3 regions of the Streptomyces sp. NPDC002055 genome follow, and region 2 is predicted to be linked to each of the others. Evidence: riboswitches for the same ligand, from Rfam matches in the RefSeq annotation. Region 2 holds a riboswitch; each other region holds the start of a gene.
The links. A riboswitch is a leader RNA that binds a small molecule or an ion and turns the genes downstream of it on or off. The one in region 2 is predicted to bind glycine.
Positions count from the first base shown of each region.

Region 1 (10,410 bases), on a different contig from region 2:
ACCTCCTCGGCGCGGCCGGGGACCCGTACGAGCAGGGTGTCGAAGAACTCCCGGTGCACCACCGTGATCCCGCTGTCCCGCAGACCCGCGGCGATGCGTGTGGCGTGCCGGTGCGTCCGTCGGGCGATCGAGGTCAGGCCGTCGGGGCCGTGGTACACGGCGTACATCGAGGCGACCACGGCGAGCAGGACCTGCGCCGTGCAGATGTTGGAGGTCGCCTTGTCGCGGCGGATGTGCTGCTCGCGGGTCTGCAGGGCGAGGCGGTACGCCGGCCGTCCGGCGTTGTCCACGGACACGCCCACGAGCCGGCCGGGCAGGTGGCGTTCGAGCCCTCCGCGGACCGCGATGCAGCCCGCGTGCGGCCCGCCGTAGAACAGCGGGACACCGAACCGCTGGGACGAGCCCACGACGATGTCGGCGCCGAACTCCCCCGGCGGCACGAGCAGCGTGAGCGCCAGCAGGTCGGCGGCCACCGTGACCAGCGCCCCGCGCTCCCGTGCCGCGGCGGTCACCCGGCGCAGGTCGCGGACGGCTCCCGAGCAGCCGGGGTAGGACAGCACCACTCCGAAGAAGTCGTCCTCCGGCAGCGGTTCGGCGACGTCGATCTCGACGACCTCGACGCCGACCGCGGCCGCACGGGTGCGCAGGACGTCGAGGGTCTGCGGCAGGGTGTCGCGGTCGACCAGGACGCGGGGGCGGCCCTTGCGGGCGACGCGGCGCATGACCGTGACGGCCTCGGCGACCGCCGTGCCCTCGTCGAGCAGCGACGCGTTGGCGGTCGGCAGTCCGGTGAGGTCTCCGACCATGGTCTGGAAGTTGATCAGTGCTTCGAGCCGGCCCTGGCTGATCTCCGGCTGGTACGGCGTGTAAGCGGTGTACCACGACGGGTCCTCCAGCACGTTGCGCCGGATCACGGCGGGTGTGGTGGTCGCGTGGTAGCCCAGTCCGTTCATCGGGACGGCCACGGTGTTCCGGCCCGCGAGCTCCTGCAGTTCGGAGCGGGCCTCGGCCTCGGTGGCGGCGGGGGGCAGGTTCAGGCCGGACGGGCTCCGGATGCCGCTCGGGACGGCGGCGTCGATGAGGGCGGCGAGCGTCGGGTAGCCGACTTCGGACAGCATGGCGGCGCGGTCGGCGTCGTCGACACCGATGTGACGGGTGGCGAACGCACCCGACGCGGAGGACTCGGGAAAGGTCATGGTGGGAGGCTCCCTGTGGGGGCACCGCGATCGCGGTGCCGGGGACGGGTGGCCTCCCCGCTCTGTCATCGGTACCTGAGAGCTTCACCACCGGGTCCGGCGGTTTGCACCGTGGGCGCAGGACATGACGTCCTGTCTTTCCAGAGTCGCCTGGCCGAAGCGGTAGTGGGGCCTGAGAGATTCTGGGGAGAGTTGCTCCTTCGGCGCCTCGCCAAGGGTGGGCGAGGGCTCTCCCGCTTCGGTTCGAACAGCGCGATGTGGAGTTGTCGGGCCCGGCGGTGAGGCCGGGGGTACAGCGGCCTTCGGCGCCACGTCGTGGGACGACGTGAGCTCTCCCGCGCAGAATCGTCAGCGGTGTATGCGGTTGTCGGGTCTTTCGGGAGGCAACGTACGGGCACCGGAACACCGCCGTCAAGAGTCTGCTCGGTGGACGCTCCCGTAACGGCATCTGCCCAGGACGGGCACTCTGAGCTGCACAAACGCTGCTCGGCACGGGCGAGCGCCGGACTACTCGCAAGTAGTGTCCAGCGTTCGGCCGGATCCGTGACGCGGCACCGACCGCGAGCGCCGTTCCCGGCACAGGGGAGCGACGCTCGCCCCGGTGCCGGTCGAGGGGAACGGCACGTGCTCCCGGTCCGGTCGAGGGGAACGGCGCTCGCTTCCAGTGCCGGTCGGAGCGGCGCTCGCCCCCGGTGCGGTTGCCCCCGCACGGCCGGCCTCGCCCGGCGGAGCCGTCGGCTCCGCCGGGCGACGCGAGGGTCGCTACGCCGTCGGCCCGGCGCAGATCCGCTGGAGCTCCCCGGCGGCCCACCGCACGGACGTGTCGTCGTCCTCCAGCAGCGGCAGCAGGACGGGCAGTGCCTCCTGAACCGCCGCGCGCTGCGCCCGGCCCCGGTCGCCCCGGGCGTCCGGGAGGTCGGCGATATCGGCGATGAGGAGCAGCAGGGTCCCGCGGGCCCGGTTGGCCGGGTCGGTCATGAGCTCGACCAGGAACGGTACGGCGGGGGCGGCCGCCGTCAGGGAGCCGTCCTTGGACACGATCAGCCGGTACAGGTCGTGGACGGCCTGCTTGGCCGTGGCCTCGTCATCGGAGCCGATCCGGACGATCAGGTCGGACACGCCGTTCTCGTCGGCCGGCCCGCGCGCGGTCCAGAAGGAGCTCCAGTCGATCTCGTCGAGCTGCTCCCGCATCTTCCGCGTCGGCCAGAGCCGGTCCAGGTCCAGCCGCAGCACGGCGGTGCCGTCCGGGCCGGTCACCCGCAGCAGGCCGTCGGCGTCCAGGGCCAGGCCCTGGATCCCGGTGCCGAGCCGCAGATCCGCGACGACGTCGGTGTAGAGGTCCCACACGCGGACCAGGCCGTCCGCCCACGCGGCCGCCACCGCCGGGCCGGTGCCGGGCTTCCCGGCGGCGACCGCCGTGACCGCCGTCCGCCTGCGGTCGAACGGGCTCCGCCGCGGGGCCTTGTCCGTCAGCCAGAAGCGGAGGACGCCGTTCGAGTCGCCGCTGACCACCACGCGCCGGCCGCTGTCCATCCGTACGCAGCCGGCCCCGGTCACCGGCGCGCGGTGCAGGGCACGGCTCTCGGCCTCGGACGGCGCCTCACCATCCGTCGCCCAGAGGTGGATCGCTCCGTCACGATCCCCCGCGACGACCGTGGTCCCGTCCTGATCGGCCGTCACCACCGTACGGCCGGTCACCTCGTCGAGGCCGGTCACGCGGGGAACGGCGGGCTCCTCCGGCGCGGCGCCCGCCGACACCACCGTCCACCGTCCCCGGTCGTCGGTGTCCCCGGCCGCGAGTGCCACCGGGCGAAGGTCCTCCAGGGGCGCCGGCACCTCGCTGGGCCCCTTGATGTCCCCGTCCTCGTACGGGACTCCCAGGGTGTCGGCGACCTGGACCAGCGCCTCGCGCGTGCGTCCGTGGATCACGATCGCGAAGTCCGCGCCCGGGCCCCGGCCGTGGCGGATCAGCGCGTCCGGTCCGCCGTACGACAGCGCGTCGGTGCCCATCTCCTGCCACGGCAGCAGTCCCAGCTCCCGGTAGGACGCGCGGAGCCGCTCGACGATCGCCGCGTCGTCCTCCACCACCGTGCGGTGGATCCGCAGGCTCCAGCCGAAGTTCCCCGGCATCCGCTCCATGGCCAGCTGGAGGAAGAACTCCGAGAGGGAGCGGGACTGCACCACCCAGCCGTCACCGGTGCTGACGAAGACCCGCGGATCCGGCCGGCCGGCCTCCGCGGCGAGGTAACCCCACTGATTGCAGTACTGGTACTCGGACATGAAGACGCAGACCCGCAGGTCCTCGTCCGCGCCGAGATGCGGGGTGTCGTCCGGAAGCTCGTCCCCGGCGATGCTCGGCGGCCACTGGGTGTGCGTCCAGTACAGCCGCGGCCGGAAGGCGAAGGAGTTGACCGGCGAGTCCCACCACTCGCCGAGCGCCTCCGGTATGGGAAGGTCCTCGTCGATCCCGTACTCCGAGTTCTCCCCGCCCCAGCGGGAATGCGGCGGCTCACCCCCCGGATCCTCGTAGCCCCACTCACGCTGAACCTCGTCCAGCAACGCCCAGCGCGACCGCTTCTCCTGCAGCCGCTCGGCGAACCGCCCGTAGTCAATGATCTCTGCCACGCAGGGCATCGTACGGTTTTCGGCCAAGTCCGGTTGTCGTCGGTCCGGTTGCGTCGCAGTCCGCGCGCGTTCCGGCCCCTCGGCCGCCCTCGCCGCGCACCACGCCCGGGATCGCCGGCCCCGGGCACCGGCCGCACCGCACATCGCGCATCAGCGCACGTGTGTCATTGCACGTGTGTCAGCGCATGTGTGTCACAGACCGCCCTGTCGGGGCGGACCGTGGTCGCGGTCCGCCCCGACACGGCATCCGGACGGCCTGTGGGAGCCCGGCCTACTGCGCGGCCTTCCAGGTCAGCTCTCGCTGGAAGCCGTGACGCCAGCCACGGGTGTGCACGGCGTCCTTACGGGGTGTGTCCGTATCCGTCGCCTTGGCATCGACGTCCTGCCCGCTGTCGAGGTAGGACTGCAGAGCCGAGGCGTGCCAATCCTCCTCTTTGCCCCACGAGAAGTACTGCTCATCACGGCCCCAGAGATCGTGGTTCTGCATCACCACCGGCCCACCGTTACCGCCCTCGTAGGCCATGACCTTGCCGATGGCCGGGTTGTAGAGGGCGAATTTGTCATTGCCACCCACCTGGAACCACTGGCAGCCCGCATCGGCATGGGCATCGTCCTTGAGCCATACGGAGTTGTTCGCGTCGCTCGCGCAGAGGTTGTAGCCGGGGAAGGCGCCACTCGCGACGTACTCCTGGTCTCTGGTGTTCCAGGTGAGTTCCATCTGGTCGCCATGGCGCCAGCCGCGGGTGTGGAGCGGACCGGTACGGGGCGTGTCGCTGCCGGTGGCCTTGGCGTCGATGTTCTGTCCCGGGTCGAGGTAGGACCGCAGAGCCGAGGCGCCCCAATCCTCCTCTTTGCCCCACGAGAAGTACTGCTGATCGCGGCCGCGAGGATCGTAGTCCTGCATCACCAGGGGCCCGCCGTTACCGCCCTCGTAGGCCATGACCTGGTCCTTGCCCAGGTTGTACAGCACGAAGTGATCGTTGCCCACGGGGTATTTCATCCACTGGCAGTACCCCTGGTCGGCCTCCGGGCCACGCAGCCACACCGAGTTGTCCGCCGCGCTCGCGCACAGCATCTGCTGCTTCCAGCGCCCGCTCGTCAGCATTTCCGGCACTCCGGCAGCTGCCCTCAGGTTCCTTCCGAACGAGACGGGTTGGTGATCGGATATCGGACCGCCCAGTTGGGCGGCGCGGTAGGCCGGGGTGAAGTCGTTGGTCACCATGTAGTCCAACTCGCCACCGTTGCGGTGCGTCGAACGACCGGAGTTGACCACGCGAACGGTGTTGCCCGGCCACGCGGGGTCGCTGACGAGCGCAGCCGGCGACCGGTTGAAGTCAGCGAGCAGGGCCCACGAGTCCACTCCGGCCATTTCCGTTCTGACCGCAGCCACGATGTTCGCCGCGTCATTTCTGTCATAGGCCCCTGCGTGTGCGGTCCAGAACACCGATCCGTCGCCCAGTTCCACGCCGAACATCGGCCTGCTTCCGGGATTCCCCCGCGCGTCGCGCTGGGGCGGCAGGATGTGGACCTCGTCGACCTCTTCGCGCGTCACCATGGCGAGGTTGACCCGGTTCCCGTTGGGGTCGGTCAGCATGTGGTAGATGTAATAGCCGCCGGTACGATTGGTTCCGGGCCACTGGTATTCGACGACCTGGTAGGCGACCCCGTTCGACCAGCTGGTGAACGTGCGCCGCCGGTTGGCCAGAGCGCTGCGGGGAACGGCGCCGGCTTCCTGAAGAGCCACCACGTCGGCCCCCTGCATGGTGAACAACTGCCTGAGCTGGTTCGTCCAGTTGCTCTCCCCACCACTCGTGGCACCCTGCATGTTCCAGGTCACCGCGGTGTGGTCCCGCACCGCCGCATCGGCGGGTGCGACCGGCACGGCCAGCCACGTCGCCACCATCAGGGTCACCAATACCAGTGCCCTGCTGCCACGTCTCCATCGTCCGATCGAGCGCGGCGGGATACCGCCTGATTGATCCGACACTCAGACCTCTCTCCGGGTCAGCGAAATCTCCCTGCCCGGAGGTGTTTTCGCCGGGCAGGCATGTGCACGCACGTAGCATTTCCTGCATGACGAAGCATCGATCCGGGAGCCCCGGAAGCGGGAATCCCGACTCGTCCAAAGAATTCCGGCTCGTCCAAGGAATCCGAACGCGCGGTTCCCTCGACTCCGCCGACTGCGATACCGGCGCCCCCGGGACATGCCTCATGCAATGAGCGCCCCTGCGGGAATGACATGTCCCCTCGCCGCACAGGACGCCGCAAACGGTCAGGAGGCCGCGAATCATCCGCCGCCCCTCCCCTCACGACAAGAGGGGCACGGAGAAATCCGGACACCGAGGCGACTCACCGGAGCTGCTTCCTGACGACTCAACGTCCCTGACATCCACCCCGGAGTGGGGAGAATTCCGGCCAACACACCATTTCTACGGAGGGCCGTGACGGTCGGACATGATGTGACTGCAGTCCGGCACCCCAACTGTGTCCGAAAATCGGACACAGTTGGGGTGCCGGACTGGACGGAAAGAGGGACGGGCGGCACCCGCCCGTCCCCCTCCCGCGCGCGCTACCGCCGCGCGGTCAGCACCGCGCCGGGACCCACGTACTGGGAGCCCGTGGCGGGGCGGTAGCCGACGACGTCGACGGTCCGGCCCGATGCCGAGACGGCGCTCGCCGCCAGCGGCTCGGCGCCGTCGGCGGGCAGCTTCATCGACACCCACTTCCGGCCGGTGTAGCGGAGCGCGGCACTGGTCTCCTCCGTCTTCTCCTCCAGGACGACGGGCTCCCCGCGGCTGACCGTGACCGATCCGAGCCGCCCGGTCCCGTTCGGCAGCGGGACTTCGGTCCACTTCCTGCCGTTGTAGTGCAGCGCCAGCGCCTTCCAGGACTTGTCCGGCGCCTGGATCTCCCCCACGGCCCACAGCTGCCCGCCCGGCCCGGCGACGACGTCCTTCAGCCCTGCGCGCGCGGCACCGACGCCGGGAACGGCGACCTTGCTCCAGCGTGTGCCGTCGTAGTGCAGCAGCACCGGCTTGCCCGACTCGAAGAAGCCCGTGCTGCCCACGGCCTACACATCGTCGGCGGCGAGAGCGGCGACGCTCGACAGCTGCCACCAGAGGTCCCTGTCCCCCGCGGTGACGTCCGGCAGCTTCTGCGCCTTCCAGCGGGTGCCGTCCCAGTGCTGAACTGTTCCGACGATGCTGGAGCGGCCTCCGGCGCGTACCTGTGCATACCCCGCTGCCCAGGCATCGCCGGGAGCGCGGGTGTCGACGGAGAGCAACCCGCCGCCCTCGGCCCCCCGCGGCACCGGAGCGACAGCGGACTTCCACGCCCTGCCGTTCCAGCGCTGGGTCACCACACCACGGGACTGCTCGGTGTAGTCACCGACCAGCATGGCGTTGCGCGGCGACGAGGCATCGACGTCGTTGAACCGGACATCGCCCCGGGGCACGGGCGCCGTCTTCACCCGCTTCCAGCCGGGGCCCTTGCGCTCGTCGCGCTCCCACAGGGCGGGCACGAGCTCGAGGTCGTCCCCGCTGCCCACGAACCGCGCCCCCGCCACCCATGTGGTCCGTGCGTCGGGCCGCGTGGTGGCGATGAGCGGGGCGTCGCCCCGGGTCACCCTCGACTCGCTCCACCCGGAGGCCTGCGGTGCGGCCGCGGACGGAGTGGACTCGGCCGCGGAGCCGGCGGCCCACGCCGGTATCGCGCTCGTGGTCAGCGTCAGCGCGGCACACGCCACCATCGCACCGCGGAGACCGCGGGTACGGATCAAGCTGTTCACGTTGTTGCCTTTCCCGTAGACGTCAGCGGACGGGCCCTGCGCTCTCGGGGGCGCTGCGGCTCGACCGCTCCGCCATTCCAGCGGCTGTACGGTTGTTCAGCAGCCCTCCTCCGAAGCACGGAACAATCACGAAAGGCGCTGGTCGCCGACGGTGCGACGGGGAGCGGGGCTCCACACGGGGGACAACAGAGGGGGAACGGTGGGCCGCCGAGAGAGGCCGGTGGACCCGAGCGCGGGTCCGGTTCAGCGCTTCGCCCACGAGCTGCGCAAGCTGCGTCAGGAGGTCGGAGGCCCGACCTATCGCACGATGGCGCAGCAGGCGCGGTATTCGGTGACGGCGCTGTCCCAGGCGGCGGCGGGCGAGCAGTTGCCCTCGCTGTCGGTGGCGCTGGCGTATGCCGAGGCCTGCGGCGGGGACCGGGCGGAGTGGGAGGCGCGCTGGCGGGAGGCCGCGGCGGAGGCGGCGGAGGCGGCGGCCGTGGAGCGGGCCGGGGACGACACCGCCGACCCGCCCTATCGGGGCCTGGCCCGCTTCGAACCGGGGGACCACGGACGCTTCTTCGGCCGGGACGGGCTCGTCGCCGACATCGTGGAGCTGGCGCGGAGCAACCGGTTCAGCGCCGTCTTCGGCCCCTCCGGAAGCGGCAAGTCCTCACTGCTGCGGGCGGGCCTGATCCCCGCGCTCCGGAACGCCGGCAGCGGCGGCGGTGACCCGTCGGCGCCGCCGCCCGCCGTCGTCCGGGTCCTGACGCCGGGTGAGCACCCCGCCCGCACTCATCGCGCGGCGCTGATCCCGAAAGCGGGGGACGGCGACACCTGGTTGATCATCGATCAGTTCGAGGAAACGTTCACGCTCTGCCGGGACCCGGCGGAGCGGCGGGAGTTCCTCGACGCGCTGCTCGCCGCGGGCGCACCGGAGAGCCGGCTGCGCGTCGTCGTCGCCGTGCGGGCCGACTTCTTCGGCCGGTGCGCCGAACACCGCGGGCTGGCCGCCGCACTGGGCGGCGCCACGCTGCTCGTCGGCCCGATGGGACCGGCCGAGCTGCGCGAGGCGATCGTGAAGCCGGCCGCCGCGGCGGGCCTGATCGTGGAGCGGTCGCTGACCGCCCGGATCGTGGCCGAGGTCGCCGACGAACCGGGCGGCCTGCCGCTGATGTCCCACGCCCTGCTGGAGACCTGGCGACGGCGGCGCGGACGGGCGCTGACGGAGGAGGCGTACGAGTCCGTGGGCGGGGTCCACGGCGCGATCGCCGCCACCGCGGAGCGGGTCCACGGCGAACTGTCCGCGCGCCAAGCGGAGCTGGCCCGCCGGATCCTGCTGCGGCTGATCACCCCGGGCGAGGGCGCACCGGACACCAGGCGCCCGACGGACCGGGCGGAGCTGGCAGCGGACGGGACACCCGGGGACGCCTCGGACGACACCTCGGTGGTGCTGGAGCGCCTGGTCCGGGCCCGCCTGGTGACCGTCGACGACGGGGTGGTGGACCTCGCCCACGAAGCGCTGATCACCGCCTGGCCGCGACTGCGGGGCTGGATCGAGGAGGACCGCGGACGGCTGCGCGTCCACCGGAGACTGACGGAGGCCGCGAAGGCGTGGCAGGGGCTGCACCGGGATCCGGGCGCGCTGTACCGCGGGACGCGGCTGGCGGAGGCGGAGGAGGCGTTCGGCACGGACGGGGAACGGGCCGCCCTCACCTCCCTGGAGCGGGCGTTCCTCACCGCGAGCAGCGGCGGGCGCCGACGCGAGCGCCGCCGGGTCCGCGCCGTGGTGGGCACGCTGTCCCTGCTGCTGGTCCTGGCGATGGTCGCGGGAGTGGCGGCCTGGCAGCAGAACCGCGAGGGTGACCGGCGCCGCGCGGAGGCCACCTCCCGCCGCGTCGCGTCGACCGCGGAGACCCTGCGCTCCACCGACCCGGTGACGGCGCTGCGGCTGAGCGTCGCCGCATGGCGGATCAGCCACACCGACGAAGCACGCGCGGCGCTGCTGGGGGCGGTGACGCAGCAGGATCAGGACTCCTTCACCGTGCCCGGCGCGAACGCCGATGGTGACACGTACGTCAGCGCGGACGGGCGGACGCTGGTGCGGGTCGCGGACGGACGGGCACAGCGCTGGGATGTGCCCGGCCACCGCCGGACCGGCACACTCCGGCTGACCCGCGGGGAGGAAGTGGTCGACCTGTCCCCGGACGGGCGGCGGCTATTGGTGACGGCAGGCGGTCGGGTGACGGTCCGTGACCTCGACACGGGGAAACCGGTGGGCGCGCGCCCGGTCCCCGTCCCCGAGGACTCGAATGTCGTGTTCGCCCCGAGCGGGCGCACGGTGCTCGTCGACGGCGACCATGCGGTCCGGCTGTGGGATGTGCGCCGCGGACGCTCGGTGTTCCAGCGCGAAGGCGAGGACGTCTACCAGCCGGTCGTCAGTCCGGACGACCGGCTCATGACGCTGTGCGTGGGGCACTCCCTGGAGCTCTGGGACATCGCCGCGCGGCGCCGGGTGCGCCCGCCCGGCTCGGCCACGCTGTCGCGCGCCGTCTGCGGTACCGGCAAGAGCCCCGACAGCGGCAAGGCGTGGGAGTTCGATCCGCGAGGCCGCAGACTGGCCGTCGGCAGCGAGAAGCCGGCCGTCCGGGACCTGACGTCCGGGAGGACGGTACGGATCCCCTACGACGGCGACACGCTGGACGGCGTCCGGTTCAGCCGCGACGGACGGTTCGTCTCCACGGTGGGCGACCAGCGGATCACGCTGTGGCGGATCTCCGCGGACTCCGCCGAAGAGGTCTACTCGCACCGGCTGGCCAGCGA
Region 1 is NZ_JBEOXS010000046.1:25,205-35,614, forward strand. Features, by position in the region: gene gcvP (aminomethyl-transferring glycine dehydrogenase) at 1-1,196, opposite strand, end outside; glycine riboswitch at 1,249-1,346, opposite strand; glycine riboswitch at 1,347-1,442, opposite strand; gene ABT112_RS25235 (WD40 repeat domain-containing protein) at 1,959-3,821, opposite strand; gene ABT112_RS25240 (endonuclease/exonuclease/phosphatase family protein) at 4,093-5,724, opposite strand; gene ABT112_RS25245 (hypothetical protein) at 6,391-6,888, opposite strand; gene ABT112_RS25250 (hypothetical protein) at 6,892-7,608, opposite strand; gene ABT112_RS25255 (nSTAND1 domain-containing NTPase) at 7,829-10,410, shown strand, end outside.
Region 1: linked by a shared signal. The riboswitch ahead of gcvP (aminomethyl-transferring glycine dehydrogenase) and the one ahead of gcvT (glycine cleavage system aminomethyltransferase GcvT) in region 2 are both predicted to bind glycine.

Region 2 (10,410 bases):
CTGCGGGTCGAGCACGCCGTCGCCATCACCCGCCGCGTTTCGGGATGGCGGGCGCCGCGCGTGGCGTGTGTCCAGATTGCTGTGGAGCCCCGGCGATCGCCTTGTACGAAGGCGCACTCTCTTCACGGGCGATGACTGTCGCGCGCGGCACGGGGCCGCAGACGGAGGTTGAAGTGTCCATGGAGCCGAGGAGCAGGGGCGAGTATGCGGAGCGTCGCGCTCCCGAGTGGTTACGGGCTCAGGTGGTCATGTACAGAGGTCACCGCACTGCGGGGCGGGGACCGGTCAGGCTCACTCTTCCTGCAGCCACCGTGACGTTGTTCCTGGGCTGGGGCGATCCCCTGTGCCTTCTCAACGAGGTCAAGAGCGTTCCGGCGGCGCGGACGACGTGGCATGCGATGCTCTCCGGTCTGCGGACGTCGCCGGTGAAGGGGGGGCTATGAGGGTGTCGCGGAGGCGGTCGAGGTGGAGTTCACTCCGCTCGGCGCGTACAGGTGTCTGGGGTTACCGCTGCACCACCTGGCCAACGGCCACGTGCACCCGGATGAGGTACTGGGCAGCGGCTGGTCGGTCAGGCTCACCGAGCAGCTCGTTGCGATGCCGGACTGGCAAGGGCGCTGGGCGGTCATCGACAACGCCCTGGCGCGGCGGATGGTGGACGCTCCGCCGCCCTCGCCGGTCGTTGCCGAGGCATGGAGCCGGCTGCGCGCCTGCCACGGGCGGTTATACGCCAAAGACCTGGCCGACGCCACGGGCTGCGGCAAACGGCGGCTGCAGGTGCTCTTCCGCGAGCAGATCGGACTGCCGCCGCAATCCGTCAGCCGAATCCTGCGGTTTCAACGGGCGCTCACCTTGCCGCCCGCCGCTTGTCGATCACTGGCTGACCGGGCGACTCTGTGTGGCTACTACGACCAGGCACACATGAACCGCGACTTCCGCGACCTGGCCGGACTCACCCCCGCACAGCTATGCCTCCTCGCCGACCGTGCCGCTTCCCGGGGCAAAGCCCCCGTCGAAGGGCGGCTGCCCAATGTCTTCGATCAATGAAGCTGCCGCCCTTGGTCCTGCCCGATGTCGGCGTCGCCGGCTTGGCGGAGCGGCGCCGGACTCACGGAGGGCCCTGCGGCGCCCCGGCCGCCGCGCGGCCACCAATGGAGCGGCCGGGAGCAGGCGGGCACGAGAGGCCCGCCTGCCCCTAGGAAGTGCCCCAGGTAGACCCGGTCATCACCCAGGCAGTGGAGCGACGGACCCGCGCGATGCGGGAGCTGAGCCGACGACGTTCCCGGAGTCGGAGCTGCCCTCGGACAGCCCGGCGCGCCCACGCGCTGGTCAGGGCCTCTTCCCTCAGCACTCGATGACGTTCACCGCGAGCCCGCCCCGCGCCGTCTCCTTGTACTTGACCTTCATGTCCGCGCCGGTGTCCTTCATGGTCTTGATGACCTTGTCGAGGGAGACGTGGTGCCGGCCGTCGCCGCGGAGGGCCATCCGGGCCGCCGTGACGGCCTTGACCGCCGCCATGCCGTTCCGCTCGATGCACGGGATCTGCACCAGGCCGCCCACCGGGTCGCAGGTCAGGCCGAGGTTGTGCTCCATGCCGATCTCGGCGGCGTTCTCCACCTGCTCGGTGCTGCCGCCCATGACCTCCGCCAGGCCGCCGGCCGCCATCGAGCAGGCCGAGCCGACCTCGCCCTGGCAGCCGACCTCGGCGCCGGAGATGGAGGCGTTCTCCTTGAAGAGCATGCCGATGGCGCCCGCGGCGAGGAGGAAGCGGACGATGCCCTCCTCGTCGGCGCCCGGAACGAAGTTCGCGTAGTAGTGCAGCACCGCGGGGATGATGCCCGCCGCGCCGTTGGTGGGGGCGGTGACGACCCGGCCGCCGGCCGCGTTCTCCTCGTTCACGGCCATCGCGTAGAGGGTGATCCACTCCATGGCGCGGGCCGTGGCGTCGCCCTCGGCGCGCAGCTGGCGGGCGGAGTTCGCCGCCCGGCGGCGGACCTTCAGGCCGCCCGGCAGGATGCCCTCCCGCGTCATGCCGCGGCTGACGCACGCCTGCATGACCTGCCAGATCTCCAGCAGGCCCGCGCGGATCTCCTCCTCGGTGCGCCAGGCCTTCTCGTTCTCCAGCATCACCGCCGAGATCGACAGGCCGGTCTCCCGGGAGATCCGCAGCAGCTCGTCACCGGTGCGGAACGGGTACTTCAGCACCGTGTCGTCGAGCTTGATCCGGTCCTCGCCGACGGCGTCCTCGTCGACGACGAAGCCGCCGCCCACCGAGTAGTACGTCTTCTCCAGCAGCGGCGCGCCGGTCTCGTCGTAGGCGTAGAGGGTCATGCCGTTGGCGTGGTACGGCAGGGAGCGGCGGCGGTGCAGGACGAGCTGCGAGGACTCGTCGAAGTCGACCTCGTGCGCCTCGCCGATCTCCGCGCCGAGGAGCCGCAGCCGCTTGCTGCTGCGTATGCGCTCGACCTCGTCGTCGGCGGTCTCGACGTCGACGGTGCGGGGGGAGTGCCCCTCCAGGCCGAGCAGGACGGCCTTGGGGGTGCCGTGGCCGTGACCGGTGGCGCCGAGCGAGCCGAACAGCTCGGCCCGGACGGAGGCGGTCTGCGCCAGGAGACCGTCCCTCTTCAGGCGCCCGACGAAGATCCGGGCCGCGCGCATGGGGCCGACCGTGTGGGAACTGGACGGGCCGATGCCGATGGAGAAAAGGTCGAAGACGGAGATGGCCACGGTGGCGGACTCCCTTGTCTGTGCTGGGTGGTACTGGAGGTGCCGGGCGGGGCACCCGCACGTGGTGATGCGGGTGCCCCGCCGCCGGCCGGTTACTTCTTCAGGCCGGGGTACAGCGGGTGCTTCTCGGCCAGGGCGGTGACCCGGGCCTTCAGCGCGTCGGCGTCGTAGGACGGCTTCAGCGCCTCGGCGATGACGTCCGCGACCTCGGCGAAGTCCTCCGCCGTGAAGCCACGGGTGGCCAGCGCGGGGGTGCCGATCCGCAGGCCCGAGGTGACCATCGGGGGCCGGGGGTCGTTCGGGATGGCGTTGCGGTTGACGGTGATGCCCACCTCGTGGAGGCGGTCCTCCGCCTGCTGCCCGTCCAGCTCGGAATTACGCAGATCCACCAGGACGAGGTGGACGTCGGTGCCGCCGGACAGCACCGAGACACCGACCTTGGTGACGTCTTCCCTGGTCAGACGCTCGGCGAGGATCCGGGAGCCGTCCAGCGTGCGCTGCTGGCGCTCCTTGAAGTCCTCGGAGGCCGCGACCTTGAACGACACCGCCTTCGCCGCGATGACGTGCTCCAGCGGGCCGCCCTGCTGACCGGGGAAGACCGCGGAGTTGATCTTCTTGGCGAGATCGGCGGTGCACAGGATCACGCCGCCGCGGGGGCCGCCCAGCGTCTTGTGGGTGGTGGTGGTCACGACGTGGGCGTGCGGCACCGGGCTCGGGTGCAGCCCCGCGGCCACCAGGCCCGCGAAGTGCGCCATGTCGACCATCAGGTACGCGCCGACCTCGTCGGCGATCCGCCGGAACGCCGCGAAGTCCAGCTGCCGCGGGTAGGCGGACCAGCCCGCGACGATCAGCTTCGGCCGGTGCTCCTTGGCGAGGCGCTCGACCTCGTCCATGTCGACCAGGTTGGTCTTCTCGTCGACGTGGTAGGCGGCCACGTTGTAGAGCTTGCCGGAGAAGTTGATCTTCATGCCGTGGGTCAGGTGCCCGCCGTGGGCGAGGTTCAGACCCAGGATGGTGTCACCGGGGGAGAGCAGGGCGAACATCGCCGCGGCGTTCGCCTGGGCGCCGGAGTGCGGCTGGACGTTCGCGTGCTCGGCCCCGAAGAGCTCCTTGATGCGGTCGATCGCGAGCTGCTCGATCACATCGACGTGCTCACAGCCGCCGTAGTAGCGGCGGCCCGGGTAGCCCTCGGCGTACTTGTTGGTCAGCACCGAGCCCTGCGCCTCGAGGACCGCGACCGGAGCGAAGTTCTCCGAGGCGATCATCTCGAGCGTGGACTGCTGGCGGTCGAGTTCGGCGTCGACGGCGGCGGCGACGTCCGGGTCGAGCTCGTGCAGGGACTGGTTGAGAAGCGACATCAGGATCCCAATCGGGCGACGGGTGGGCGGATCAGTTGCCGGTGAAGGCGGTGTACTCGTCGGCGGAGAGCAGGTCCGCCGGCTCGTCAGTGACCCTCACCTTGAACAGCCAGCCGCCCTCGAAGGGGGCGGAGTTCACCAGCGCGGGGTCGTCCACGACGTCCTGGTTGATCTCGGTGACCTCGCCGGTGACCGGGGAGTACAGATCGCTGACCGACTTGGTCGACTCCAGCTCACCGCAGGACTCGCCCGCGGTGACGGTGTCGCCGGCCTCCGGGAGCTGGACGTAGACGACGTCACCGAGCGCGTCGGCGGCGTGCGAGGTGATGCCCACGGTCGACACACCGTCCTCGGCGACGGTGAGCCACTCGTGCTCCTTGCTGTAGCGCAGCTGCTGGGGGTTGCTCATGACCTGATTCTCCTGGATGAGGGGGCGTGCTGTGGTGCCGGGTCTTGACAGATGGGACGGCCGTGACGAGAGATTCCCGACAACCGGTCGGCAGTGGGTGACCGGCCGGTGACCGGTGCCCGTCGGGGTGGCGCGGACAGGCCGCGACGTCAGCGCGCCGCTGGTGGGGACCGGCGGGGACGTCAGCGCTGCCGCTTGTAGAACGGCAGGGCGACGACCTCGTACAGCTCGTGGCTGCCGCGGATGTCCACCGCGACCCCCTCGGTGCCGGGCGCGGCGTGCTCGGCGTCCACATAGGCGATGGCGACGGGCTTGCCGAGGGTGGGCGAGGGGGCGCCCGAAGTGACCTCGCCGATCACGGTGCCGGAGCCGGCGGCCACCACCGGGTACCCGGCGCGCGGCACCCGGCGGCCCTCGGCGATCAGGCCGACCAGCTTGCGCGGCGGGGCCTCCTCGGCCCGCTTCGCCGCGGCCTCCAAGGCCTCACGGCCGACGAAGCGGCCGTCGTTGGTGGTCTTCTCGAACTTCACGACCCGGCCCAGCCCCGCGTCGAACGGGGTGGTGTCCGTGGTCAGCTCGTGCCCGTACAGCGGCATGCCCGCCTCCAGGCGCAGGGTGTCCCGGCAGGACAGGCCGCACGGCACCAGGCCCGCGTCCTTGCCCGCCTCCGTCAGCGCCTGCCACAGAGCCTCGGCGTCGCCGGGCGCCACGAACAGCTCGAAGCCGTCCTCGCCGGTGTAGCCGGTCCGGGCGATCAGCGCGGACACCCCGGCCACCGTGCCGGGCAGTCCGGCGTAGTACTTCAGCCCGTCCAGGTCGGCGTCGGTCAGCGACTTCAGGATGCCGGGGGACTCCGGTCCCTGGACGGCCAGCAGGGCGTACGCCTCCCGGTCGTCCCGCACGGCGGCGCCCGCGAAGCCCGCCGCGCGCTCGGTCAGCGCGTCCAGCACGACCTGCGCGTTCGAGGCGTTGGCGACGACCATGAACTCCTCGTCGGCCAGCCGGTAGACGATCAGGTCGTCGAGGATGCCGCCCCGGTCGTCGCAGATCATGGTGTAGCGGGCGCGGCCGGGAGCGAGCGCGGAGAGATTGCCGACCAGGGAGTAGTCCAGCAGCGCCCCGGCCTCCGGGCCGGTCAGGGTGATCTCACCCATGTGGGAGAGGTCGAAGAGTCCGGCGCGGGTCCGCACCGCCAGGTGCTCGTCGCGCTCGCTGCCGTAGCGCAGCGGCATGTCCCAGCCGGCGAAGTCGGTCATGGTGGCGCCGAGCCCGCGGTGCAGTGCGTCGAGGGCGGTACGGCGTGATGCATCGGTCATGTTCAGGCTCCCAAGCAAGGGTGGCGAGGCTCTGTCGACAACAACACAGCCTCCCCATCTGTCATCGGAACCTGAGAGGTTCGCCACGACCCGGCAGGCGGGTCACAGCTTGCACCTTGGGTGGGACCGCTCCACGGCGGCCCGCTTTTCAGATGTGCCTCGCCTGCGCGGTACGGGGCCTGAGAGATTCAAGGGAGGACTTGCTCCTTCGGCGCTCCGGCGCCCGGCTCACTGCCGGTCCGGAGACTCTCCCGCGCGGGTTACAAGCGGCCGGTATGGAGTTTGCGCGCACATCATTGCACGCCTGTGACACTTTCGGACCCTGCGGGCGGGGGATAAGGCGGTTGTATGGCATTACCTTTTCTTGAAACTCTGCGGCAGCCGCAGTGACCGGACCTGGGAGGACGATCACGGTGCAGAGCCACGGAACGTTTGCGACAGCCTCGGGGGTCGGGCTCGGCGCGGTGCCCAGCCAGACGGGCCCGGGAGCCCCGGCCGCCCCGGGCGTCGTCCGCCCCGGCCGCCTGGCCGGCACCACGGAGCTGCGCGGGCGCCCGGCCGCCGCGCTGCGCTACCCCGCCGGGGACGTGCTCGTCGTCTCCGGCCTGCCCGGCAGCGGCAAGAGCACCCTGATCCGGCGGGCGGCCGGCGCCCCGGAGCACGGCGGGGCCCGGGTCCACCGGGTGGACTCGCAGGACACCAGGGACCGCTGGGAGCGCAGGATGCCCGCGCTGCTCCCGTACGCCGTCTACCGCCCCCTCGTCCGCCTGGCGCACTACGCCGGGCTGCGCCGCGCGCTGCGCTCCGGCGACAGCGTCGTGGTGCACGACTGCGGCAGCCTCGTCTGGGTGCGCCGCTGGCTGGCCCGCGACGCCCGCCGGCGCGGCCGCTCCCTGCACCTGGCGCTGCTCGACGTGGAGCCGCGGGTCGCCCTGGAGGGGCAGGCCTCGCGCGGGCGCGGGGTCTCCGGATACGCCTTCGCCCGGCACCGGCGCGCCGTGGGGCGGCTGGTCCGGGAGCTGGAGGCCGGGCGGCTGCCGGACGGCTGCGCCTCGGCCGTCCTGCTGGACCGCCGGGCCGCGACCACACTCTCCGGCATCGGGTTCGACTGACCGACGCAGGCGGTCACCGGCCGTCCGCGACCGCCCCTGACCGGTGCCGAACGAACACGGACCGGGACCCGGACCCGGACCGGGACCCGGACCGGGACCCGGACCGGGGCCCGGCAGGCGGACCCGACGGTTCCGCAGCCGCTCCGCAGCGGTCCCGGACGGTTCCGGAGCGCCCCCGTCCGGAGGATCCGTCCGTCCGCGGCGGGCGGGACGGCGCCAAATGGCGGAAAGGTCCGGCGCGTCCTGGAGGTTCCCGACAGAAATCCGGTCACCCCAGGGGAGCTCCCGCGGCCCGCAACCGCTAGGGTTCCTGTGCAGTTCGGACGAGACGTGGTGGGGCCCGATGAGCATGACGGAGCAGCACAGCTATACCTCGCTTCCCGACGGGGCGACCCCGGGCAGCGGATTCCCCGGCAATGCGCTCGAAGAGGCGCTCGCCGCCTCCGTGGGCGTGGCCGGCGCCGGGCCCCGGCTGGTCGAGGTGCTCGGCCGCAGCCATGTCTGGGTGCCGCTGCCAGGCGGCGGCAGCCGGGAGAGCCGGGACCTGGACCTGCCCACCGTCGAGATCGACGGCGCCGCGTACGTCCCGGTGTTCAGCTCCGAGCAGCAGTTCCTCCAGGTCGTCGGCTCGCATGTGTCGTTCACCGTCGCGCCGGCCCGGGAGTTCGCCCGCGGTCTCCCGCCGCAGCTCGGCATCGCCGTCAACCCGGGCGGGGCCGTCGGCGTTCCGCTGCCGCCCGCCGCCGTCGCCGAGCTCTGCCGGACCGGCCGGACCGAGCTCGACGGGCCCGCCTCGGGTGGCCGGGTGCGGCTCTTCGAGCCCGACTGGCAGGACGAACCCGTCGACTTCCTCGGCGCCGCCGCGGGCGAGTTCGCCGTCACCGGGCTGGTCCGCACCGCCCGCCGCGCCCTCGCCAGCGTCGAGGGCGACGCGCCCGCGCTGTTCGTCGGCGTCGAACTCGTCCGCTGCGAACCGGAGGACCGGACCGTGGTGATGGAGGCCCTGGGGCGTGCGCTGGGCGCGGTTCCGGTGCCCTGGCCGGTGCAATTGGTACTCCTGGACGTCGCGAACGACCCCGTGGGGCACTGGATGCTGGAGCGCGTGCGCCCCTTCCACACCGCGGAGCGCTGAACGCGACCCGGGTGTACCCCCGGTGGTGCACCGGGACGGGCCACCGTCGGCCCGTAAGCTGGTTGGATGACCGGGCGGGAGCGGGACTGCCCCGCACAGTGCCGACAGGCCGGAAGAAGGGGCGGAGTCAGGTGAGCGCGGGAGCCAGCGCAGCGGCGGCCGGAGCCGTCGAGCAGATGCTGCGGCAGGTGACGCCCGGGCGGTACGACGCCTATGAGGCCCTGCTGCGCGCCCTTGCCGAGGAGCAGGTCTGGATGCTGCTCTGGCACGGCCGGCCCGGATCACCGGACGCCCAGTACGGGAACATGGAGGTCGGCGGCCTGGGGTACGCCCCCTGCGTCACCTCCGCCCAGGAGTTGGCGGCCAGCGGCTGGAACCGCGCCCACGAGGTCGTCACCGGCTGGGAGATCGCGTCGGCCCTCTACCCCGAGCGCTGGGGCCTGTGGCTCAACCCGCACGCCCCGGGCGGCGGCGTCGGCATTCCCTGGGCGGATCTCCGCCGGATCGCCGGCGGGCTGGACCGGCTGCCCGCCGGGCCGCTGCGGCTGTCCGAACCGACCATCGAGATCCCGCAGTTCTACGCGCTGCTGACGCAGAACGCGCACCGCACCCCCGCCGTACGGGCGCTGCGCCGCGCCTGGGTGCAGCCCTCCCTCGGCGCGCCGTACCTGGCGATCGGCCTGGAGCTGTACGACACGGGCCCGCAGGCGGTGGACTCCGTGCGGGTGATGATGCAGCAGTCGATCGGGGCCGTGCCGGACGGGCTGCCGGTGTCGACGGTCGCGATGTCCGACGAGTACGACCCGGTGGCGATGTGGCTGCGGGCGAACGCCCGGCCGTTCTTCGACCGGGACGCCTACGGCGCCGCGGCGGCGCCGCCCACCGGGCCCGCCCCCGGCTACGGTTACCCGCCCGCGCCCGCCGGCGGTGCCCCGGAGGCGCAGGGCTGGCAGGGGCCGGCACCCCGGGCGTACTGACCGCACCGGGCGGGCGGACCCGGATCCGCACGGTCCGCGCCTTGCGCGGGCGCGTCCGCCCGATCTGCGCCTGCCCGGTTCGCCGTTGCCCGGTCGGCGTCCGCCTGAGCTGTGTCCACCCGGCCCGCGCCGCCTGACCTCTGTCCACCCGGCCCGCGCCGCCTGACTTCTGTCCGCCCGGCCCGCGTCCGCCGGTACCGGCCGCGCCGCCCGTCCCGGAGCGCTCTCCGAATCGGAACTCCCCGAACCGGCGGCGGGGCTCCACGACCTGGCGCAATTTGTACGCCCCGGCTCGCGGATCCGCCCCTCCATACGTCCCCGGAAACCCCCGGATTGCATCGTTCCGCGCGCCCGCCGGCTGCTCCGGGGATGCCATGACGTGCAGCAACTTCGCGCCATATCAAGGGATATGGGCCGTTTCTGGTTCCGCTCGTGCTGTTCTGTTGTTCGGATAACGGAGGATGCCTGGTCACATCACAGTTGCGCATCCATTGCCGGGGAAGTCTGGCGGGGCCTCAGACCGCGATGAAGACTCCCGGCAACGACGCGGCGTCGGCCCTCTGGGACCGCTCCGGAACGTTTTCGTACCACTCGTTCAGCTCGCACCACTGATGTGATCAAGCCGCTCCGGCGGCGGGCGTGGGCCGTTTCATGCGGCCGAGAGGGGTTCCCCAGACGATGACCGCACCACCGCACGACACGAGTGCCGTTGAGGCCGCGGCCGTCGACGTCGCCGCCGATGTTCCGGTCGCGGCGATCCAGGGACGCTCCCCGTGGCGCATCGCCTGGATCCGGCTGAAACGGGACAAGCTGGCGCTGGCCGGTGGCGTCGTCGTGCTCTTCCTGATCCTGGTCGCGGTGTTCGCGCCGCTCATCGTCGGTCTCCTGGGCCATCCGCCGGACGAGTTCCACGAGGAGAAGATCGACCCGCTGTTCGGCACCCCGTACGGCTCCTGGGGCGGCATCAGCGGCGACTTCCTCTTCGGCGTCGAGCCGGTCAACGGCCGGGACGTGTTCTCCCGCGTGGTCTACGGAGCGCGGATCTCGCTCCTCGTCGCCTTCCTCGCCGCGATGGTCGCGGTCGCTCTCGGCACCGTCTTCGGCGTGGTCGCCGGCTACTTCGGCGGCTGGGTCGACGCGGTGATCAGCCGGGTCATGGACGTGCTGCTCGCCTTCCCGCAGCTCCTCTTCATCATCGCGCTGGTCTCGGTGCTGCCCAACGAGATGCTCGGCGTGAGCGGCAGCGGAGTGCGCATCGGCGCGCTGGTCGTGGTGATCGGCTTCTTCGGCTGGCCGTACGTCGGGCGCATCGTCCGCGGCCAGACCCTCTCGCTGCGGGAGCGGGAGTACGTCGAGGCCGCCCGGAGCCTGGGCGCCGG
Region 2 is NZ_JBEOXS010000056.1:10,747-21,156, forward strand. Features, by position in the region: gene ABT112_RS27535 (AraC family transcriptional regulator) at 466-1,047, shown strand; gene ABT112_RS27540 (L-serine ammonia-lyase) at 1,345-2,727, opposite strand; gene glyA (serine hydroxymethyltransferase) at 2,820-4,085, opposite strand; gene gcvH (glycine cleavage system protein GcvH) at 4,117-4,494, opposite strand; gene gcvT (glycine cleavage system aminomethyltransferase GcvT) at 4,677-5,810, opposite strand; glycine riboswitch at 5,969-6,074, opposite strand; gene ABT112_RS27560 (AAA family ATPase) at 6,218-6,922, shown strand; gene ABT112_RS27565 (enhanced serine sensitivity protein SseB) at 7,272-8,054, shown strand; gene ABT112_RS27570 (enhanced serine sensitivity protein SseB C-terminal domain-containing protein) at 8,231-9,031, shown strand; gene ABT112_RS27575 (ABC transporter permease) at 9,710-10,410, shown strand, end outside.

Region 3 (10,410 bases), on a different contig from region 2:
CGGCCTATCTGACACCGCGCTTCTCGCTGTACCGCCAGGTCAGCGACGCCGTCATGGAGCTGCTGCACGGCCTCTCGCCCCTGGTGGAGCCGCTGAGCCTGGACGAGGCGTTCGTGGACCTGGAGGCGGAGGGGGCGGCGGACTCCGAGGCCTCGGCGCGGGCCGTGGGCGAGCGGCTGCGGGCCGACATCCGGGCCGCCACCGGGCTCAGTGGCTCGGTGGGGCTGGCGGGATCCAAGATGCTGGCCAAGATCGCCTCCGAGCAGGCCAAGCCGGACGGACTGACGCTGATAGCCCCGGGCACCGAACGCGAGCTGCTGGCACCGCTGACGGTGCGCACCCTGCCGGGCGTCGGCCCGGCCACCGCCGAGCACTTGCGCCGGGCCGGCATCCACACGGTCGGGGAGATCGTGGAAGCCGGTGAGGAGGAGCTGGTGCGGCTGCTGGGGCGGGCGCACGGCAGCTCGCTCCACACGATGGCGAGCGGGCGGGACGACCGCCCCGTGATCGCCGAGCGGGACGCCAAGTCGGTTTCCGTCGAGGACACCTTCGACGTCGATCTCCACGACCGGGCGCAGGTGAGGGCCGAGGTGGTGCGCCTGGCGGAGCGCTGTGTGCAGCGGCTGCGGGCGGCCGGGCGGTCCGGCCGCACGGTCGTGCTCAAGGTGCGGCGGTACGACTTCTCCACGCTGACCCGGTCCGAGACCCAGCGCGGCCCCACCGACGACCCCACGGTCATCCGGGAGGCCGCCGCGCGGCTCCTGGAGCTCGTGGACACCACCGGGGGCGTGCGGCTGCTGGGTGTCGGGGTCACGGGGCTGGCCGACTTCACGCAGGAGGATCTGTTCGCCCAGGCCGCCACGGCAGAGGCCGCCGCGGCGCTGGAGGCGGCCGCGGCTGCGGCCGCCGGGGACGTGGAGCGGGCCGAGGAGTCGCAGGCGGAGCCCGCCCCGGTGGCGCCGGAAGCTGGGGAGACCACGGTGGAGCAGGTGCGCCGCTGGGTGCCGGGGCACGATGTGCGCCATGCGGAGCTGGGGCCCGGCTGGGTGCAGGGCAGCGGCGTGGGCAGGGTCACCGTGCGGTTCGAACAGCCCTGGTCGGCGCCCGGCCGGGTGCGGACCTTCCCCGTCGACGACCCGGACCTGGAGCCGTCCGAGCCGCTGCCGCTGAAACCCGGCGGCCCGGGGGAGGCCGCTGCTCCGGAGGGCCGGCCGGAGGTGACCGCTGCGGGCGGTCAGTCGTCGTTGCCCGCCAGCCGCCCGAAGTCCTGGTCGTCGGGGCCCGGCCCGTCCTCCGGGGACGTGGCGTCGAGCCCGTAGTGGTGGTAGAGCTGCAGCTCCTGCTCCGGCGAGAGGTGGCGGCCGACGCCGAAGTCGGGTGCGCGCTTGATCAGCGCGCGGTGGTAGGGGACGCGCAGGGTGTCGTCGACGATCTCGCTGGGCTCCAGCGGGACGAAGGCGTCGCGCCCGAACAGGCCGGTGCGCACCGCGGCCCACTCCGGGAGGCCGGTCGCGTCGTCCAGGTACACCTCGTCCACGGTGCCGATTTTCGCTCCGTCGAGGTCGAATGCCTTGCGGCCGATCAGGCTCCGCGGATCGATATCGGTCTGCACGGTCCCTCCCGCTGTTCGCAGATCCTCTACGAGAACTACGAAAGGGCACATTCCGCCCCTCGGCCACTCGAGCGACCGGCCCGGAGAGCCACTGGTACGCTGGCAAATGGCTGCAGACCCCGTGCGGGAGAGTCCTCCACCAGCAAGAGGAGGCGCCGAAGGAGCAAATCCTCCCCGGAATCTCTCAGGCACACGTACCGCACGGACGAGGTCACTCTGGAAAGCAGGGCGGGCATCGGCCGTGTATTGCGCCGGAACCCCTCCTCACCGACGGTGAAAACCGGACCGCCCCGGCGGACCGGTGAAGCTCTCAGGTCGAGATGACAGAGGGGGAGGCCGTCGGGGCACCCGTGCCGTGGTGCCCCTCGCAGGTCGCGTCGACCAGGAGGCCTCCGCAGATGACCGCCGATCGCATCCCACTCTCCCAGCTGGAACGTGGCACTCCCTTCGAGCAGCGCCACATCGGACCCGACAGCGAGGCGCAGGCGAAGATGCTCGCCCAGGTGGGCTACGGCTCCCTGGACGAACTCACCGCCGCCGCCGTCCCCGACGTGATCAAGAACGCCGGGGAGCTGGACCTGCCGGACGCCCGCACCGAGGCGGAGGTCCTCGCCGAGCTGCGCGGCCTCGCCGAGCGCAACGAGGTGCTGGCGCCGATGATCGGCCTCGGCTACCACGGCACCTTCACCCCGCCGGTGATCCTCCGCAACGTGATGGAGAACCCCGCCTGGTACACGGCGTACACGCCGTACCAGCCGGAGATCTCGCAGGGCCGCCTCGAGGCGCTGCTGAACTTCCAGACCGTCGTCGCGGACCTGACCGGGCTCCCCACCTCGGGCGCCTCGCTGCTCGACGAGGGCACGGCCGCCGCCGAGGCCATGGCGCTTTCCCGCCGGGTCGGCAAGGTGAAGAACGGCGTCTTCCTGATCGACGCCGACTGTCTGCCGCAGACCATCGCCGTCATCGAGACCCGCGCCGAGCCGACGGGCGTCGAGGTCGTCGTCGCCGACCTCTCCGAGGGCATCCCGGCGGACGTCGCCGAGCGCGGTGTCTTCGGTGTGCTGCTCCAGTACCCGGGCGCCTCCGGGCAGGTGCGCGACCTGCGTCCGGTCATCGAGCGGGCCCATGAGCTGGGCGCGATCGTCACGGTCGCCGCCGACCTCCTCGCCCTCACCGTGCTCACCTCGCCCGGCGAGCTGGGCGCGGACATCGCGGTGGGCAACAGCCAGCGGTTCGGCGTCCCCATGGGCTTCGGCGGCCCGCACGCCGGCTTCATGGCCGTGCGCGACACGTTCGCCCGCAGCCTCCCCGGCCGACTGGTCGGAGTCTCCGTGGACGCCGACGGCACCAAGGCGTACCGGCTGGCGCTGCAGACCCGTGAGCAGCACATCCGCCGGGAGAAGGCGACGAGCAACATCTGCACCGCGCAGGTCCTGCTCGCCGTCATGGCCGGGCTGTACGCCGTCTACCACGGCCCGGACGGGCTCGCAGGCATCGCCCGCCGCACCCACCGCTACGCCACGCTGCTCGCGGCGGGCCTGCGGGCCGGGGGCGTGGAGATCGTGCACGGCGCGTACTTCGACACCGTGACCGCCCGGGTGCCGGGCCGCGCCGCCGAGGTCGTGGCCGCCGCTCGCAAGGCCGGGGTCAACCTGCGGCAGGTCGACGCCGACCTCGTCGGCATTTCCTGCGACGAGACCACCCTCCGTGACCAGGTGGCGGCTGTCTGGGGCGCGTTCGGCGTCGAGGCGGACATCGAGGCCCTGGACGCCACGGCGGAGGACACCCTCCCCGAGGCCCTGCTCCGCCGGGGCGAGTACCTCACCCACCCGGTGTTCCACCAGCACCGCTCCGAGACCGCGATGCTGCGCTACCTGCGCCGCCTCTCCGACCGGGACTACGCGCTGGACCGCGGGATGATCCCGCTCGGCTCCTGCACCATGAAGCTCAACGCGACCACGGAGATGGAGCCGGTCACCTGGCCGCAGTTCGGGGCGCTGCACCCGTTCGCGCCGGTCGAGCAGGCCGGGGGCTATCTGACCCTCATCCGTGAGCTCGAGGAGCGGCTCGCCGAGGTCACCGGCTACGACAAGGTCTCCCTTCAGCCCAACGCGGGCTCCCAGGGCGAGCTGGCCGGTCTGCTGGCCGTCCGGGCGTACCACCGGGCCAACGGCGACGATCAGCGCACCGTCTGCCTGATCCCCTCCTCGGCGCACGGCACCAACGCTGCCAGCGCCGTGATGGCCGGGATGAAGGTCGTGGTCGTCAAGACCCGCGAGGACGGCGACGTCGACGTCGAGGACCTGCACGCCAAGATCGAGAAGCACGGCGACGAGCTCGCGGTGCTGATGGTGACCTACCCGTCGACGCACGGCGTCTTCGAGGAGCACATCACCGACATCTGCGCGGCCGTGCACGACGCGGGCGGCCAGGTCTACGTGGACGGCGCCAACCTCAACGCGCTGGTGGGCCTCGCCAAGCCGGGCCGGTTCGGCTCGGACGTCTCGCACCTGAACCTGCACAAGACGTTCTGCATCCCGCACGGCGGCGGCGGTCCGGGCGTCGGCCCGGTCGGCGTGCGCGCGCATCTGGCGCCGTACCTGCCGAACCACCCGCTCCAGCCGGCCGCCGGGCCGGAGACCGGGGTCGGCCCGATCTCCGCCGCGCCGTGGGGCTCCGCCGGCATCCTGCCGATCTCCTGGGCGTACGTCCGGCTGATGGGGGCCGAGGGGCTGCGGCGGGCCACCCAGGTGGCCGTGCTCGGTGCCAACTACATCGCCAAGCGGCTGGAGCCGCACTACCCGGTGCTCTACACCGGTCCGCACGGCCTGGTCGCCCACGAGTGCATCGTGGACCTGCGCCCGCTGACCAAGGCGACCGGGGTCACCGTCGACGATGTCGCCAAGCGGCTCATCGACTACGGCTTCCATGCGCCGACCATGTCGTTCCCGGTGGCCGGCACGCTGATGATCGAGCCCACGGAGAGCGAGGACCTCGTCGAGCTGGACCGCTTCTGCGAGGCGATGATCGCGATCCGCGCCGAGATCGAGCGGGTCGGTTCCGGCGAGTGGCCGGCGGACGACAACCCGCTGCGCAACGCGCCCCACCCGGCGTCCACGCTGGGCGGGGAGTGGGAGCGCCCGTACAGCCGCGAGACGGCGGTCTTCCCGGAGGGCGTCTCCGCGGCGGACAAGTACTGGCCGCCGGTGCGGCGGATCGACGGCGCCTTCGGCGACCGGAACCTGGTCTGCTCGTGCCCGCCGCTGGACGAGTACGACCAGTGAGGTGCTGAACCCCGGGGGACGGCTGCCCTGAGAAGGGGGCCGTGCCTCGACGGGACTGTGCCGGGGGCCGGTTCGGCGGTGAGCGCCGGGCCGGCCCCTTGGTGTCGCTGGAGCAGTGTCGCTGGAGTGGCGACGCCGGAGCGGTATCGCCGGAGTGGTGCGGGTGGAGCGGTGACGGTGGTGTCTCGCGACCGGTGAGGGTCAGGCGGCCGTCGCCACTCGCCCCGTGCCGAGCGGCCGGCGCGGGCCGATGATCCGGCCGTCCGGCAGCAGCTCACCCGTGTCCTCGAAGAGCAGGACGCCATTGCACAGCAGGCTCCAGCCCTGCTCCGGGTGGTGCGCCACGGGATGGGCGGCCTCCCGGTCGGCGGAGTCGGCGGTCGGGCAGGGAGGCTGGTGCTGGCACATGGTCGGGATCTTTCGCTGAGATGGGGCGGGTGTGCTGCGGATCGGAGCAGAGTTCATGGTGCCGTCCCCCGTATCGGATCGGTCGGTCCCAGTGTTGCCCCACGCGTGGAATTCCGCAGGGATTTCCCGGGAGCTGTCGTCACTGCTTGATGACGCGTCACTCGTGCGGACGGTTCACCGCAACGGGACCGTCACTTCGGGTGGTTGAGGAATGGCCGGAGTGGGCCATGGTCCGCTCCCGCGCAGGGGAGCGCCCCGCGGCCCCCGGGCCGCGGGGCGCACACATGCCGTGCGTCCCGGAGAGGTCAGGCCGGCGTCCCCATGCCCATCAACGGGGTCGGCGCGACCCGGAGGGTGAGCACCGGCAGCAGATCGGCGACCCGGTGGGCGCGATGCGCCGCGATGCCCGGAGGGGCCGGCGCGAGCGGCACCAGAAGATCACTCGGCGCGGGACGGCCCTTGCCGGCGTCCGCGCCGGCGTCCCCGTGCAGCCACAGCGTGAGCATGTAGAGCTCCGGTACGGAGAGCAGGCGCGGCTGGTACGGCGCGGTCAGCGCCTCCGCCTGTCGCAGCGCCAGTTCCGTGGAGGCCACGTACGGGCCCTCGAAGAAGTGGGAGAACGCCCAGCCGTCCGGGGTGAGCATGGTCTCGGCCGCCGCCACGGCGCGGTCGCCGCTGCGGATCAGGAAGCGCCACCCGGCGAGCCGGGTGCGCGGAGTGCCGCCCCGTGAGGTGACGCGGTCCAGGACGTGGACGGGCAGTGGAAGGTCCGGAGTCAGCGGGCCGGTGACGGTGCGCAGGGCCGGGGTGCGCGGATCGCGGACCGCGGTGGGGGAACCGAGGGCCGTGAGCGCGCTGCGCAGGGCGGGCTGGGGTGCCGGGGGGACATGCAGCGGCATGGTGGGTCGCCTCTCACTTCGGAGACACGTGGAGCGGGGCTGTGCGGACGGCGGTGTCAGCAGCGGGGTCAGAGGGGGCCGGGAATCCGTTTGTCCGGCGGCGCACACTCTCTGCCTCGTTCGCGAAGTTTATACGACAGGTGTTCACGCAGTGTTTCGCCTAGCCGACCCGGGCATTGCGGGCAAGTCCGTATTCGGTCTTTACTGCGAGGGGGTTGTACCCATTCTGTCCGCATGGCCCGGCCCGCGGCCTTGCGTTATGTCCCGGGAACGGTAGGCCGATTTCCGTCGGCGTTTCCCACGTGCGCAATACATCCGGACCGGGACACCACGTTATGCCCATGGAATGTGCCGCATGGTGTGTACGGAGGAGCTTACTGGGCATGCGGTGTCCGCCGGGCGTTATCGATCACATTGCCTGGGCATCATCGACCGTGACACCGGCGGCCGGCGCCGTCGGCGACCCACTCGAGGAGGGACCCTTCGATGGGGGAGAAGGTCGAGGCAGGCGGGTTCGACCTGTCCGATCGGCAGCACTACCGCCGCAAGCTGCAGCGGTGCCTCCAAGCGCTGGACAGGCTGCTGGAGGAGAGGCGGTTCGACCGCCCGAAGAATTTGATGGGCCTGGAGATCGAGCTGAATCTCGCCGGGGCCGACGGGATGCCGCGCATGATGAATGCGGAAGTCCTGGACCGGATCTCCAGCGGGGATTTTCAGACCGAGCTGGGGCAGTTCAACCTGGAAGTGAACATCGTGCCGCACCGGCTGTCCGGGCGGGTTCTGGACCAGCTGGCGGAAGAGCTGCGGACCGGGCTCGGGTATGCCGACCGCAAGGCCCGGGAAGTCTCCGCGGAGATCGTGATGATCGGCATCCTGCCCACCCTGGGGCCGGACGATCTGGTGTCCGGGAACCTCTCCGAGGTCGACCGTTACATGCTGCTCAACGATCAGATTCTCGCCGCCCGCGGCGAGGAGATCGACCTCGACATCGAAGGTGTGGAGCGGCTGCGGTACAGCAGCCGGTCCATCGCCCCCGAAGCCGCCTGCACCTCGGTGCAGCTCCACCTCCAGGTGACCCCCAACCGGTTCGCCGCCGTCTGGAACGCCGCGCAGGCGGTGGCCGCGGTGCAGATCGCCATGGGCGCCAACTCCCCGTTCCTCTTCGGCCACGAGCTCTGGCGGGAGTCCCGGCCGCCGCTCTTCCAGCAGGCCACGGACACCCGCCCGCCGGAGCTCCGGGCGCAGGGGGTCCGGCCCCGCACCTGGTTCGGCGAGCGCTGGATCGACTCCGTGCAGGACCTCTTCGAGGAGAACGTGCGCTACTTCCCCTCGCTCCTGCCGATCTGCAGCGAGGACGACCCGCTGCGGGTGCTCGACGAGGGCGGCATTCCCAAGCTGCAGGAGCTCGTGCTGCACAACGGGACCGTCTACCGCTGGAACCGGCCGGTCTACGAGGTCGCCGACGGGGCCCCGCACCTCCGGGTGGAGAACCGGGTGCTGCCGGCCGGCCCGACCGTCACCGATGTCATCGCCAACACCGCCTTCTACTACGGCCTCGTCCGCGCCCTCGCCGAGGAGCCGCGCCCCGTCTGGTCCCGGCTGTCGTTCGAGGAGGCCTCGGCCAACTTCGACGCGGCCTGCCGCCACGGCATCGAGGCCCGGCTGCGCTGGCCCCGCCCCGGCCGGTCGGGCACGGTGGCCGAGCAGCCGGCCGTACGGCTCGTCCGGGAGGAACTGCTGCCGATGGCCGCGGCCGGGCTGGACTCCTGGGGCGTCGAACCGGCGGACCGGGACTTCTACCTGGGCGTCATCGAGGAGCGCTGCCGACGGGGGGTGAACGGCGCCTCGTGGCAGGCGGAGACCTTCCACCGTGCTCTGGAGGGCGGCCTCGACCGGGAGGCGGCGCTGGCCGCGACCACACGCCGGTACGGCGCGTTGATGCGCGGCGGCGACCCCGTCCACACCTGGCCCCTGGGCTTCCCGGGCTGAATCGTTCCGCCGCGGCCGACGGCCACCCCCGGCCCCCGTTGCGTACCACCGCACCGCCCCCACCGTCGCGACCCGTCTCTCCCCGGAGAGGCGGGTCGCGGCGTTCGTCGGTGCGGGCGGCGCCCTCGTGGCGGCGGTGCGGGTGGGGACGGCGTGCCGGGGAACCGCCCCCGTGCCCGGCGCGGGGGAGCCGTCGGGCAAGCTAAGACGTCCCAGGGTGGCGGACGCGGGTCCGTGGCCCGATGCCGGGCGGACCGCCCGTGCCGCGGGAGCGGGACGGTTCGGGGACGGCCCTGGGACGGGACGTCGAACGGGAGGCATGTGTGCAGTCGGATGCGGGCCGGGTGGCCGAATCGCCGTCCGGGGAGCGCCTGTCGCCGCGGATGCTGCGCAGCGAGACGCTGCTGGTGCTCGCGCTGTCGGTGGGCGCCAGCGCGCTGTCGTCGCTCATCAGCTTCCTCGGCTCGGTCACCAAGGAGGGCGGGCTGAAGGACCAGGCCGCCAACCTCAATGCCTCCGCGGCCCCCGGGCGCCCCTGGCTCGACCTCGCCTGGCAGCTGTTCGACATCGCGACCGCGCTGGTGCCCGTCGCCCTGGTGGCCCATCTGCTGCTGCGGGAGGGCGCCGGAGGGCTGCGGGCCATCGGACTCGACCGGCGCCGGCCCGGCTTCGACCTCGGGGCGGGCGCCGGGGTCGCGGCGGCGATCGGCGGCACCGGGCTGCTCTTCTACCTCGGGGTGCGCGCCGCCGGTTTCAACCTCACCGTCGTACCGGAGTCCCTGCCCGACGTCTGGTGGAAGCTGCCGGTCCTGATCGCCTCCGCGGTGCAGAACGCATTGCTGGAAGAGGTGGTCGTGGTCGGCTATCTGCTGCGCAGGCTCGGGCAGCTGGGCTGGACGCCGATGGCCGCCCTGGTGGCGAGCTCCGTGCTGCGCGGCAGCTATCACCTGTACCAGGGCATCGGCGGACTGGTCGGCAACATGGTGATGGGCGCGGTCTTCGTGCTGCTGTACCGCCGGTGGGGGCGGGTGGGGCCGCTGGTGGTCGCCCATGCGCTCATCGACATCGTGGCGTTCGTCGGATACGCGCTGCTGGCGGGCAAGGTGGGCTGGCTGCCCACCGGATGACCCCGGTCGGTGCCCGGCCGCCGACCTGCCGCCGCCCCGGCCGGATGTCCGGCCGGACCGGCGACGGGACGAGCCGCCGCGGCGAGGTCAGGTGGCGAGGAGTTCGCCGTCGATCACCGTGACGGCGTTGCCGGTCAGCAGCGTACGGTCGCCGCGGAGTTCGGTGCGGACGATGCCGGTGCGGGCCGAGGCCTGCAGGCCGGTGAGGTCGGTCAGGCCGATCCGGGGCGCCCAGAACGGTGCGAGGGCGGTGTGGGCGCTGCCGGTCACCGGGTCCTCGTCGATCCCCGAGGCGGGGGCGAAGAAGCGGGAGACCACGTCGTGGCCGAGGGACGGGTCGTCCGCGCGGGCCGTGACGATGATCCCGCGGTGGCTCAGCCGGGCGACGGCCGCGAGGTCCGGGGTGAGGGAGCGGACGGCCGTCTCGTCGGCAAGTTCCACCAGGAGGTCGCCGACCACCGAGCCGGTGTCGTGGGCGGACACGACGTCCGCGCCGAGCGCGGCGGGGACGGTGTCGGGCACCTCGACCGCGGTCAGTGGTGCGGTGGGGAAGTCCAGGGTGATCGAGCCGTCGTCGCCGGCGGTCGCCGTGAGGAGACCGCCCCGGGTGGTGAACCGGATGGTGCCCGTCGCGGCTCCGGTGGTCCGCAGGACGTGCGCGGTGGCCAGGGTGGCGTGACCGCACAGATCGACCTCGGTGGTGGGGGTGCACCAGCGCAGTGCCCAGTCGGCGGCGCCGCCCTCCGGCAGCGGATGCGCGAAGGCCGTTTCGGAGAGGTTGACCTCGGCCGCGACGCGCATCAGCCAGGCGTCGTCGGGGAACGCGTCGCCCTCCAGGAGGAGGACGGCGGCCGGGTTGCCGGTGAAGGGGCGGTCGGTGAAGGCGTCGACGATCCGAATTCTCATGATCGTGAGCGTAGGACGGGGTCGTCACCGGGGGACACGGCCAATCCCGTGTTCCTGGACCGGTGCGATGCCGCTGAGCGTCGCCGCCGGGCGGTGGTGATCCAGGCGAAGGCCAGGACCGCTGCCAGGTGGCAGCCGGCGGCGGCGACCAGGGTGCCGGGGAGCGACCACTCGGCGAGCGGTCC
Region 3 is NZ_JBEOXS010000036.1:9,477-19,886, forward strand. Features, by position in the region: gene ABT112_RS22180 (DNA polymerase IV) at 1-1,319, shown strand, start outside; gene ABT112_RS22185 (PRC-barrel domain-containing protein) at 1,235-1,612, opposite strand; glycine riboswitch at 1,727-1,822, shown strand; gene gcvP (aminomethyl-transferring glycine dehydrogenase) at 2,011-4,896, shown strand; gene ABT112_RS22195 (DUF5999 family protein) at 5,098-5,304, opposite strand; gene ABT112_RS22200 (hypothetical protein) at 5,610-6,203, opposite strand; gene ABT112_RS22205 (glutamate-cysteine ligase family protein) at 6,690-8,192, shown strand; gene ABT112_RS22210 (CPBP family intramembrane glutamic endopeptidase) at 8,576-9,319, shown strand; gene ABT112_RS22215 (PhzF family phenazine biosynthesis protein) at 9,407-10,225, opposite strand; gene ABT112_RS22220 (MFS transporter) at 10,222-10,410, opposite strand, start outside.
Region 3: linked by a shared signal. The riboswitch ahead of gcvP (aminomethyl-transferring glycine dehydrogenase) and the one ahead of gcvT (glycine cleavage system aminomethyltransferase GcvT) in region 2 are both predicted to bind glycine.